DNA from 2 places in the Colwellia sp. KS18-150 genome. Region 1 is predicted to be linked to the other one. Evidence: riboswitches for the same ligand, from Rfam matches in the RefSeq annotation. Region 1 holds a riboswitch; the other holds the start of a gene.

Region 1 (5,503 bases):
ATAAACACCATGGATAATTTAATCGCCTCAATAACTTAATTAACTAATGAAGTAGTAACAAGATGACAGATAATAATGTAGATAAAAAAAGTACCTCACATAAAAAACGTATGCAATCGGTTAAAGAAAAGGTTGATAAACGTATCGACGACGCCCAGGAAGAACGAGGCTTATTAATCGTTATTACCGGCAACGGTAAGGGTAAATCAACTTCTGGCTTTGGTACTATCGCTCGTGCTGTTGGCCATGGCCTTAATGCCGCTGTAGTTCAGTACATTAAAGGCACTTGGGCTTGTGGTGAACGTCAATTACTAGAAAATGCAGGCGTTACTTTTGATGTCATGGCCACAGGTTTTACTTGGAACACTCAAGATAAAGAAAAAGATATTGCTGCAGCTCAAAAAGTTTGGCAACGAAATAAAGTATTACTCAGCGATAATAATGTTGATGTGGTACTCCTTGATGAAATGACCTACATGATTGCCTATAAATATATAGAGTTAGAAGAGCTGCTTGAAGCGTTAAAAAATCGTCCTAAAAATCAACATGTCATTATTACCGGCCGTGCCTGTCACCGAGAAATCATTGCCTTAGCTGACACAGTTAGTGAAGTACAGTCCGTCAAACATGCCTTCGATAACGGCGTTAAAGCTCAAAAAGGCATCGATTGGTAAATGCTGATGTTTATAAGTTATAGCACCTAAAGAGATCACAAAAATATGAACAAACTTTTATCAATACTCATTTTGTTATCACTGAGCATGTCTTGCTTTGCTAACAGTCACGCTAAAGATAAACCGAGTATTATCGCGTTATCTCCTCACATTGTTGAGATGCTATTTGATATTGGTGCCGGAGAGCAAATTATTGGCACCACGGCATTTGCTGATTACCCAGAGCAAGCTAAGAATATCCCTGTCATTGGTAACTATCTTAGATTACAGATTGAAAAGGTTATCGAACTGCAACCAGACCTCATCATCGCATGGAAAAGTGGTAACCCTAGTGATGATCTCGCTCGATTAAAACAGCTAGGTTTTAACATCGTTTATTCACAGCCAAATACCTTTGCTGATGTTGCAAAAGAGATGCGTGAATTTGGTAAGTTAACTGGTCACGAATTACAAGCTGAGCAACAAACTCAAGATTTTCTAGCTCAACTTAATCAAATTACTCAGCAATATCAGAATAAAAGCAAAATTGTCGGTTTTTACGAGTTATGGTCAAGACCATTAACCACCGTTGCACAAGGAAGTTGGCCGCAACAGTTTTTAACGATTTGTGGGGTAGATAACCCTTTTAAACAGTTATCAATTCCCTACCCTCAGGTAAATATTGAAACAGTATTGCAAACGCCGATACAAGTTATTATCCAGCCATTATCAGAGAACCAAACTGATAAATTAGGCTTTAACTGGCAAGACTGGTCGATAGTTCCGGCAGTAAAAAATAATAAAATTATCCAACCTGACGCTGATGCCATGCACCGCATGACAGCGAGAAGCCTTGGAGAATTACAGCATTTGTGTACAAACATTGACGAAATACGACAATGGTTGTTAAGCAATAAAGCGCTTTAATTAGCCCCAAAGAGGCTAATAAAGCATATAAAGATTTTAGGTGTTGATGTTTTTATAAAGCATCAGTGAAACGGGAAATAGGTGCGTACTTTAAAAGTGTAACTCCTATACTGCCCTCGCAACGGTAATAAAGGTCACCCTGAGTAATTAATTTATGGTAACCCTTTTCAGTCCGGAGACCGGCCTAAAATAACACTAGTTTTGTAAGTACGGTGGGTGCTTATAATTGAGGACAACATGAAAAAAACACTTTTAGCATTAACCATTGCTAGCACATTTACATCAGGATTAACTTTCGCTAACTCAAGCCAAGAAAGTACCGATGAAACAGAAAACATGATAATTACTGCTAACCGCACAGCACAAAGCGAAGCAGATCTTTTAAGTAGCGTTAAAGTCATAACACGTGCAGATATTGAGTTATCGTCTTCTAATTCGATTGCTGAATTACTTAATGATGTTAATGGCATACAAATATCTCAAAGTGGTGGCGCAGGTCAAACAACATCTATATTTAGTCGTGGCACTGACTCGGGCCACACCTTAGTTATTATTGATGGCCAACGTATTGGCTCCGCAACACTAGGGCAAGTTGCCTTTGCCGACATCAGTGTTGAGCAGGTAGAGCGAATTGAAGTGATCAAAGGCCCAAGAGCTGCACTTTGGGGCTCTGATGCTATAGGTGGTGTCATTCAAATATTTACTCGTCAATTAGCCGCAGGTGAAATTGCTGTTGATGCTGGCCTAGGCAATGACAAACAGCAGCAAGCAAGTATCAGTGGCGCAATAGGCCATGGTGATGGTAGTACAACCTTCACAGCTTCTGCTAAATCTAGCGATGGCTATGATGTTTATGACTTAGCTGAAGATGATGACGATGGTTACAGTCGTGAAAACGTTTCACTTATTGGTCAACAACAGTTGAACCAAGAATGGAAAATTAATTGGTTAGCTAAATATAACCAAGGCGAAACAGAATATGATAGTGCTTTTGGTGGCGCTAACGAAAATTCATTTGAAACACTACAATGGCAACTTTCTGCCAGCCAAACAGATGGCAACTGGCATCAACAACTATTTGTAGGTCAACAAAAAAATGAAAGCACCTCATTCGGTAATGGCATTAGTGAGAGTGATGGTAGTCGTTTTGAAACCGATCGCTTACAAGGTACATGGTTAGGTAGTTACCAGCTAACTGAACAATTAAGCACAAGTGTTGGTATCGATTTAATCAATGAGAAAGTCGACACTCAAGTTGCCTACGAAGTCGATGAACGTGATATCCACTCTGCATTTACCCGTTTAGCCTTTGATAACGACACCATCATTTTAGATGGAGCACTTCGATATGATGATATTGAAGGTATCGATAGCGAAGTCACGTATAACTTAAGTGCCGGCGTACGTTTTGCTGATACTTCGTTAGTGAGCTTAAATATCGGCAGTGGCTTCAAAGCGCCAAGCTTTAACGATCTTTACTACCCTAATGACGGTTGGTCTTACGGTAACCCTGACTTAGAAGCTGAAACGTCAGATAGTATAGAGTTATTAGTAAAAACCAATGTGGTAGGAGTCGATACAGAACTAAGTATTTACAATACTAAAATTGATAATTTGATTGAATGGCAACCTGATGAAAACTTTGCTTATCACCCAATTAACGTGAACAAAGCTGAAATCAATGGTGTTGAATTAACCTTATCGACTGAAATGTTGGGCTTACAACATCAACTGCAATTAAATTACTTAGATGCAAAAGATGATGTAACAGATGAACCGCTAATACGTCGTGCAAAACAAAGTGGTAGTTATCAAGTCAGTCAATCATGGGATAGCCTTAGCCTACTTGCGAGTATCAATTATCAAGGTGAGCGAGAAGATAGCGAATGGCCAAGCACCATCACCTTACCAAGCCATACGTTAGTTAATGCTAGCGCGTTATATGAAATAACACCGGCATGGACTTTAGGCTTAAAAGTTAACAATGTTTTTGACAGAGAATATGTCACTAATAACCATTATGTTGGGCAGCCTGCCCAGTACTTAGTCACAGTAAGTTACCGTAACTAAATACTTATATTGAATATAAAGCCTGTTATTGGAAACTATAACAGGCTTTTTTATATTGCTTTGAAGTCGTTAATTGTTATTTTGACAAATATCCCACATCTTTTGGTTATATTGCACCATGTAATCAAGCGCTTTATTACGATCAACTCTATCTTGCTCTGACCGAATCACATCCCCCGTATTCGGCATATATTTTTTACCGCATAAGGCAAGTGCTTGTTCAATTTCACCCGCAGTCAAACCTGGTATTTTCGTCCCGCGAGTCGATGCCACAAACAAACGATAATCGTTTTTTTCTATTGCCATCGCAATATTAGCTGACAACACTGAATATGCTTTTGAAGCTTTGACTTCGCTTTGGCTTACTTCATTGTTTAGATTATGCTCGCCAATATTACTAGTAGCATTGCTACAGCTCGTTGTAATTAGGGCGAATAGTAAATAGCTATATCTCAACATGATGAATTAGAGTCACTGACATTGTTGCCAATGTTTTTAGTACGAAAAATAAGGATTAACACCGCTGATAATAGCCAAAAGATGCTACCAGAAGAATTACTTGTTGAGGCTTCTGTTTCGGTTTCGGTTTCAGTTTCTGGCTCAGGTACAACGACAGCGGCAACCGTAATCATGGCCGTAAATACCTCACTGCTTATTGCCTCTTTATGGCTGACAATTCCAACATTTAATGTGCCCGAAAAATCATTATCCACCGTAATGCTATTACCAGAAACAGTATAACCAGTGCCTGACTCAACAGTTAATGATGTTGGAGTGTCGCAACCAAAAGTAAATAGGTTATTGGTGAACGTTAAGCTCTCCCCTTGGGTGACTGATAAGGCTTGCTGACTAGTAATAGCGATATCAACGGCGCTAACACTTTTATCAATAGTGAAATCATTATCGTTAATAGCAAAGAAAATATTATCACTACAAGCCACTTTAATTCTTGCTGTATTAGTATTGATTTCACTTGCACAGTAATTCGTTAAAGAGACTTGAGTAGTGCCATTATTATCGGCCCCAACCTCTAATGCTCTAGTAAAACTGTTACCGCCATCAATTGATAACAAAACATCCACTGAAGCGCAGTTTATCGGGCTCGTATCAGTACCTGCTACCTGCCACTGCACATTTTGGCTATTATTAGACCAAATATCGCTTTGTAATGGTGCCGTCACAGCAAAACTTTCGCCGGTATCAATAACCGTAATTTCATTGTCATCATAACTAACGCCACCTTCGCTATCACGTACGAGTAAACGAAAATTTAAAGAACGATCAGTCGTGGGCAGCACTTCGCCGATAACAGAAGTGTTTGCTAAAATATTCGTTAATTGTGGGAAAACTCTTTCACTATCACTTACTGGCGGCCAAGTACGAAATAACGGCCTTGCACCATCATCAATTTGCTGTGAAAGCGAGCTACTCGCTGGGCCTAAATCAAATTGCTCCCAACTGTAAGTCAAATTGCTACTATCAACATCACTAGCACTGCCTGACAATATAAAAGGCGTTTGCGCCGGTATAGTATAATCATCACCCGCATCTACAATCGCAGTGTTATTAATACTCCCCGTCACAGTGCCGCAATTTTTACCACCGCCAGTGGTAATAAAATTGCTGATGTCTTCAATAGATTTGGTATGAAAAAAAGCATCTGAGTTACCTTGTAAGTTTTGACTGCCGCAAATACCGGCATAACTCATGATCGTTGAGCCACTACCTACCTCATAGGCAGAGCTAGCAGAGCGATTACCGGCACAAGCCTCTGCACTGCCGTTAAAGGTATGATTCGCGCCAAACTGATGACCAATTTCATGCGCAACATAATCAATATAAAAGGAATCGTT
Region 2 (5,503 bases), on a different contig from region 1:
CCAGTACGCTGTTCAAGCCAGGTTAAGCCTGATTCAAGTAACTTTATATCTCCGCGAAAACGGTTAATGATAAAACCTTTAACTCGCGCTTGCTCTGATTCAGATAATAACGCTAAGGTACCCACAAGATGTGCAAAAACACCGCCTCGGTCGATATCAGCTACTAAAAGAACCGGACAATTTACTTTTTCGGCGTATCCCATATTGGCAATATCATTGGCTCGTAAATTGATTTCTGCCGGACTACCAGCCCCTTCAACTAAGAGTAACTCATGATCATTGGCCAAGCGCTGGTGTGACTCAACAACCGCCTGCATAGCAACCTTTTTATAATCGTGATACTTACCTGCTTCCATATTTGATAACGCTTTACCGTGGACAATAACTTGGGCACCAGTATTACTATTAGGCTTTAATAGTATTGGGTTAAAATCGAAACGCGCTTCAACCTTAGCCGCAATCGCTTGCAGTGCTTGTGCTCGACCAATTTCGCCACCATCTTTAGTAACTGCGCTATTTAGGGCCATATTTTGCGATTTAAAAGGCGCGACATTAACACCGGCATTAGCAAAAACACGGCATAAGCCGGCAACTAAAGTGCTCTTCCCGGCATCTGAGGTTGTGCCTTGTATCATTAATGTTTTCATCAGTTAACCTTGCTGAGCGTTTTCGTTCGATTTCAAAGTAATAGGTAAGCCAGCCATAACAAATTCAACGTTATCGGCAATACCAGCAAGCGCTTGGTGTAACCACCCTGCTTGATCTACAAATTGACGTGATAACTCTCCCATTGGGACAATGCCATGACCTACTTCATTACTCACTAAAATAATATCTACATTATCTTGCAGTTGGATACTTTCAAGTAAAGATAACAGTTGCTGTTTTTCGTGCTGCCAATAATCAAGGTTAGCTTCATCAGTGTTAGCATTAATCAAGTTAGGTTTACACAAACAATTAGTTAGCCATAACGTCAAACAATCCACCAACAGGCAAATGCCTTGCGCACACTCGCCTTGTTCAACACGGTTATTTGCAATAGCTGATTCCATAGCTTTGGCTAAAAACAACGGTGATTCTATCAACTGCCAATGTTTAGGGCGATCAGCTTGATGTTGGCTAATTCTCTGTTGCATTTCATCGTCATGCGCTTGTGCTGTAGCAACATAAGTTACCGGAAAGTTTGATAACTTAGCATAACGCTCTGCCAGCGAAGATTTTCCTGAGCGAGCTCCACCAATAATTAAGTGTATTTTACCCATAAGTCACCGAAAACATTGATAATAAAGAGATATAAACAACCACTTCTGAGAGTTGCTGTGCAGCGCCTAAACAGTCACCGGTATAGCCCCCTAATTGCTGGGTAAACCAACGTTTTAAGCACCACCTAGTGATGAACAAAATAGCGACTAATTTCCACATCATATTCAATGATAAAGTTAATGAAATAAGCACAGCACCTGTGGCAAGTAGTATTAAATAACTGGCGCTTGATAACTCTTGTGCAATCGGCTTAACTTTCGAGGTTGCATCTTCACTAACATAGGGCATATCAGCAATTAGACTAGTAGCCAATAAACGACTTAGGCAGTGTCCCAAGATCAAAATAGTAAACATACTTAGGGTTTCGTTAGGCATAGTTACCGTTAAACTTGAATGAGTAACTAAGGCAACTAAAACTTGATATTTAATCATCAAAATGAAAAATAATGCCGCGGCTCCATAAGTGCCCAGTCGGCTATCCTTCATAATATTGAGTTTATTTTCGACCGTCCAACCGCCACCAAAACCATCCCAAACATCGGCCCAACCATCTTCATGAAACGCCCCCGTTAGCAAAACACTAGTAAACATCGCGATTAAAACAGCCAGCTCAGCAGGCATCATCATGGTGGCTAGGTAAAATGTAAACGCAGAGCTTGCCCCAATAAAAATGCCAACCAATGGAAAGTATCGACAGGCTTCACCAAGCATTTTTTCTGTTATTTCAACACTATGTTTCACCGGAATGCGGGTAAAGAAACTAATAGCCAACAACAATAACTGCCATTGTTTACACAAGATAGCTAGCTTAGGTAACATCGGTGACCTCAGCATCTGCAAAGCTGGCCATGTTATTAAAAAAAGCAACCGCAGCTTGCATAATTGGCAAGGCTAGCGCAGCTCCTGTGCCTTCACCTAATCGTAAGCCTAAATTTAATAACGGCTTTACTTCTAACCACTGCAACATTTTTTGATGACCTTGCTCTCCGGAGCAGTGAGCAAATACCATGTAATCTTTAGCATTACAATTAAGCTCAATAGCCAACATAGCCGCCGCAGTACAAATAAAGCCATCAACAATAATCACCATATTTTTTTCAGCCGCCGCAAGCATAGCGGCAGTAATTTGAACGAGTTCAAAGCCACCTAAACAGCGCAGAATCTCAACCGAATCAACCAAATCATTCTTATGCAAAGCCAGCGCTTGCTCAACAAGCTGTTGCTTTTTATTAACTACATCATCAGAAACTCCAGTGCCACGACCAACAGCCTCACTAGCAGGTATTTTCATTAGTGCAGCCATAATGGCTGAAGCGACAGTTGTATTACCAATACCCATTTCACCGAAGGCGATAATATTACAGCCAGTACGTTTAACCTTGTTAATATGATCTTTAGCGAACACAAAACCTTGCTCAACCTGCGCAGCGGTCATTGCTGCTTGTTGATTAATCGGCTGAGTAATATTGCCTAAACGTTGATTAATTACTGCGACTGATGTTTCGAGAGGGTGTAAAATACCGGTATCGACTACATTAAGCTGCCAACCAAATTGCTGACAAAAAACGTTAATAGCCGCGCCGCCACGAGCAAAGTTTTCGACCATTTGACTGGTGACATCACTTGGGGCAATAGAGACACCTTCATTAGCAATACCATGGTCTCCGGCAAAAACGCTTAGATGAGGAGAGTTAAGGTGTAACTTATAATGTTTATTATAAAGACCATCAAAAACATTATCTGATAGCTGTATTTGAGCAATTTTTTTAGCGAGTAACTCCAGATCCCCCAAGGCCCCAAGAGGTTTAGTTTTACTATCAATTTTGGCTTGGATTATTGCAGAAAATTTCTGACAAACGGGGTTAATATCAAACATTACATCACCTAAAAAAGACCAAATAAATTTGGCGGTACTTATGATAAACGTCGATAATATTTTTAGGAACTGGAGCGCAAATCGCTATTCATCCATGCACTATGCAAGGATAGAAAAGAAACAATATAGCTAATGCTCGAGTAACCCGCTCGACGTAGTAATCAATGTACATAATTCACCTGGTATCCTGACTTACAGCGTCTAGATATGTCCCTTCCCAAGATAACTTAGTGGTTAACATATCGCTCTGTTTACAGTTGCGGGTACAGTTGTGGATTTACACCACATTCCCAGCCTCACTTTATTGATTGTTTATGACTTATTGCATAAAGAATAACAAGTGAAATTGACTATGACATTATTTAATTAGTGGCGCGATTATCGACTGATAGGGCAAAATAGCAAGGTTTATTTTTAACTCTGTTATTGCGAAAAAACATATTAAGCACTTGAAAACTAACAATGACTATCAAGCTAAAGCTTTAATTTCGGCCAAGCATTCCCTTCATCATCAATCACTATTTGAATATGAATTAATGCCCCGTATGGCACATCAATATTAGTCATATGAATTGTCCCAGGAATGGGTAGCGCCAACACTTTTGCCAAAATATAGCGAATAACTCCACCATGACTGATCACTAAAGTATTTTGTGGGTTACTTTCTTCAGCTTTTTGTTGTTTATATTGCGCTAATAAACGTTGCCAAAAATCATCAACACGCTGAATAAAATCATCAATGGCTTCACCATTAGGAGGCTGGTATTGCCATGGATTTTGCCAAAATTTACCGAGTGTTGGCTCGGTGTCATTCAAACTCGATTTTGTTTGCCATAACGCTTGATAACTCATACCATCCCAATCACCAAAGTCCATTTCCTGTAGCTGTGTCGAGACTTTGAGTGATAAGTTGGTTTGGTGACAATATTCTTGTGCAAACGCTCGACAACGGATTAGCGGTGAACTGTAACATTGTGAGATGTTAGGCAAGGTTTTAGTGGCGTCAATCAGCTGTTGTTTACCTTTTTCAGATAATGCAATATCGGTGCGCCCACAAAGAATCCCTGCTTGCATAAGCTCACCATGGCGCAGTAAATACACATTAAACTCTGACAAAATACCATTCCTAAAATCACTAAAATCACCTGAACAGTGTATCAAAAATCCTTTTAGCGGAAACTTATATCGTCAAAGAAATTCAAGCTAAATATGCGTTGGCGAGTGATATAGATATGATAAACCAACGCATTTGAGGTTAAATCGCTTCAACTAAGTGAAACTGGCTAGCCATCGCTTCATTGCGCATGGCAGTTAGTGATTGATACTCGTCACTTTTATACCAGTTTTCAGCGCTTGTTTGGTCTGGAAATTTTATTACCGCTTTATTACTGAATTGACTCTGACCATGCAAGGCATTAACTTTACCTTTTACCAGAAATTCACCACCATATTTAGCTACAGTAGGCGCAGCAAGTTGACCGTATTGTTTAAGTTTTTCTGTGTCTAAAATATTTGACTCAACTATGATGTAACTACTCATTTTATTCTCCATTTTTGAAAGTTGACAAATCATAAGCCTATCTATATTTTTAAACAACAAACCATAAATAGAAACACTGTTTAAAAATATGAACACAATAAAATTAGCACCTTTACTGCTTACTTTTGCTGAAGTTGCTAAAGAAAGATCCTTCACAGGGGCAGCTAAAAAACTTGCTATGAGTAAATCAGCCATTAGCCAGCAAGTGAAACGTCTTGAAAATGAATTAGGTACGCAGCTATTAGCTCGAAATACTCGAGGTGTAGTACTAACCCAAACAGGCGAATCTTTACTAGCGCGCTCAGAGCTTTTAAGTGAACAATTAGCCAATGCAATACAGGATATTAATCAACACAAAAATCAACCAAGTGGCCGCTTTAAAATTTCTATACCACCCTTTTTTGAACGACAAATTATTGTGCCGGTACTTAAACAATTATGCTTAGAGTTTCCTTTAATCCAGCCCGAAATAGTCATTACCGGTCAATGGCAAGATTTAATAGAAAATCAATTGGATGTGGCGATATTTGGTGGTGATTTAAAAGACTCTGATTACAAAGCTCAATCAATTGGTAAAGTCCGTGATATTTTTTGTGCCTCTCCTCATTATCTTGAACAAACAGGAGCGCCTATAGAGATTAAAGAGATTGCACAGCATAAATACATTGCCACCCCGTGGCAGTCTAAAAATATTAGTTATGTGGATAAAAACCTGAATATAAGTAACAAGTTAAAAGTTACTCATTATGCTCACACCAATAGCCTTAATACTTTGGTGGATATGACATTGGCTGGCTTAGGCGTTAGTTTAATTCCTGAGTTTA

What was found. Region 1 has a riboswitch for cobalamin ahead of AC27IF_RS03635 (TonB-dependent receptor domain-containing protein). Riboswitches for the same ligand answer to the same signal wherever they lie in the genome.
Region 2: linked by a shared signal. The riboswitch ahead of cobT (nicotinate-nucleotide--dimethylbenzimidazole phosphoribosyltransferase) and the one ahead of AC27IF_RS03635 (TonB-dependent receptor domain-containing protein) in region 1 are both predicted to bind cobalamin.

The regions. Positions count from the first base shown of each region.
Region 1 covers NZ_BAAJMC010000002.1:53,025-58,527, forward strand. Annotated here, with positions in the region: gene AC27IF_RS03620 (FecCD family ABC transporter permease) at 1-17, shown strand, start outside; gene cobO (cob(I)yrinic acid a,c-diamide adenosyltransferase) at 63-674, shown strand; gene AC27IF_RS03630 (cobalamin-binding protein) at 720-1,580, shown strand; cobalamin riboswitch at 1,602-1,782, shown strand; gene AC27IF_RS03635 (TonB-dependent receptor domain-containing protein) at 1,818-3,650, shown strand; gene AC27IF_RS03640 (hypothetical protein) at 3,720-4,109, opposite strand; gene AC27IF_RS03645 (reprolysin-like metallopeptidase) at 4,103-5,503, opposite strand, start outside.
Region 2 covers NZ_BAAJMC010000001.1:715,994-721,496, reverse strand. Annotated here, with positions in the region: gene AC27IF_RS03355 (cobyric acid synthase) at 1-647, opposite strand, end outside; gene cobU (bifunctional adenosylcobinamide kinase/adenosylcobinamide-phosphate guanylyltransferase) at 651-1,262, opposite strand; gene AC27IF_RS03345 (adenosylcobinamide-GDP ribazoletransferase) at 1,255-2,082, opposite strand; gene cobT (nicotinate-nucleotide--dimethylbenzimidazole phosphoribosyltransferase) at 2,072-3,139, opposite strand; cobalamin riboswitch at 3,300-3,492, opposite strand; gene AC27IF_RS03335 (histidine phosphatase family protein) at 3,614-4,255, opposite strand; gene AC27IF_RS03330 (DUF1330 domain-containing protein) at 4,395-4,679, opposite strand; gene AC27IF_RS03325 (LysR family transcriptional regulator) at 4,768-5,503, shown strand, end outside.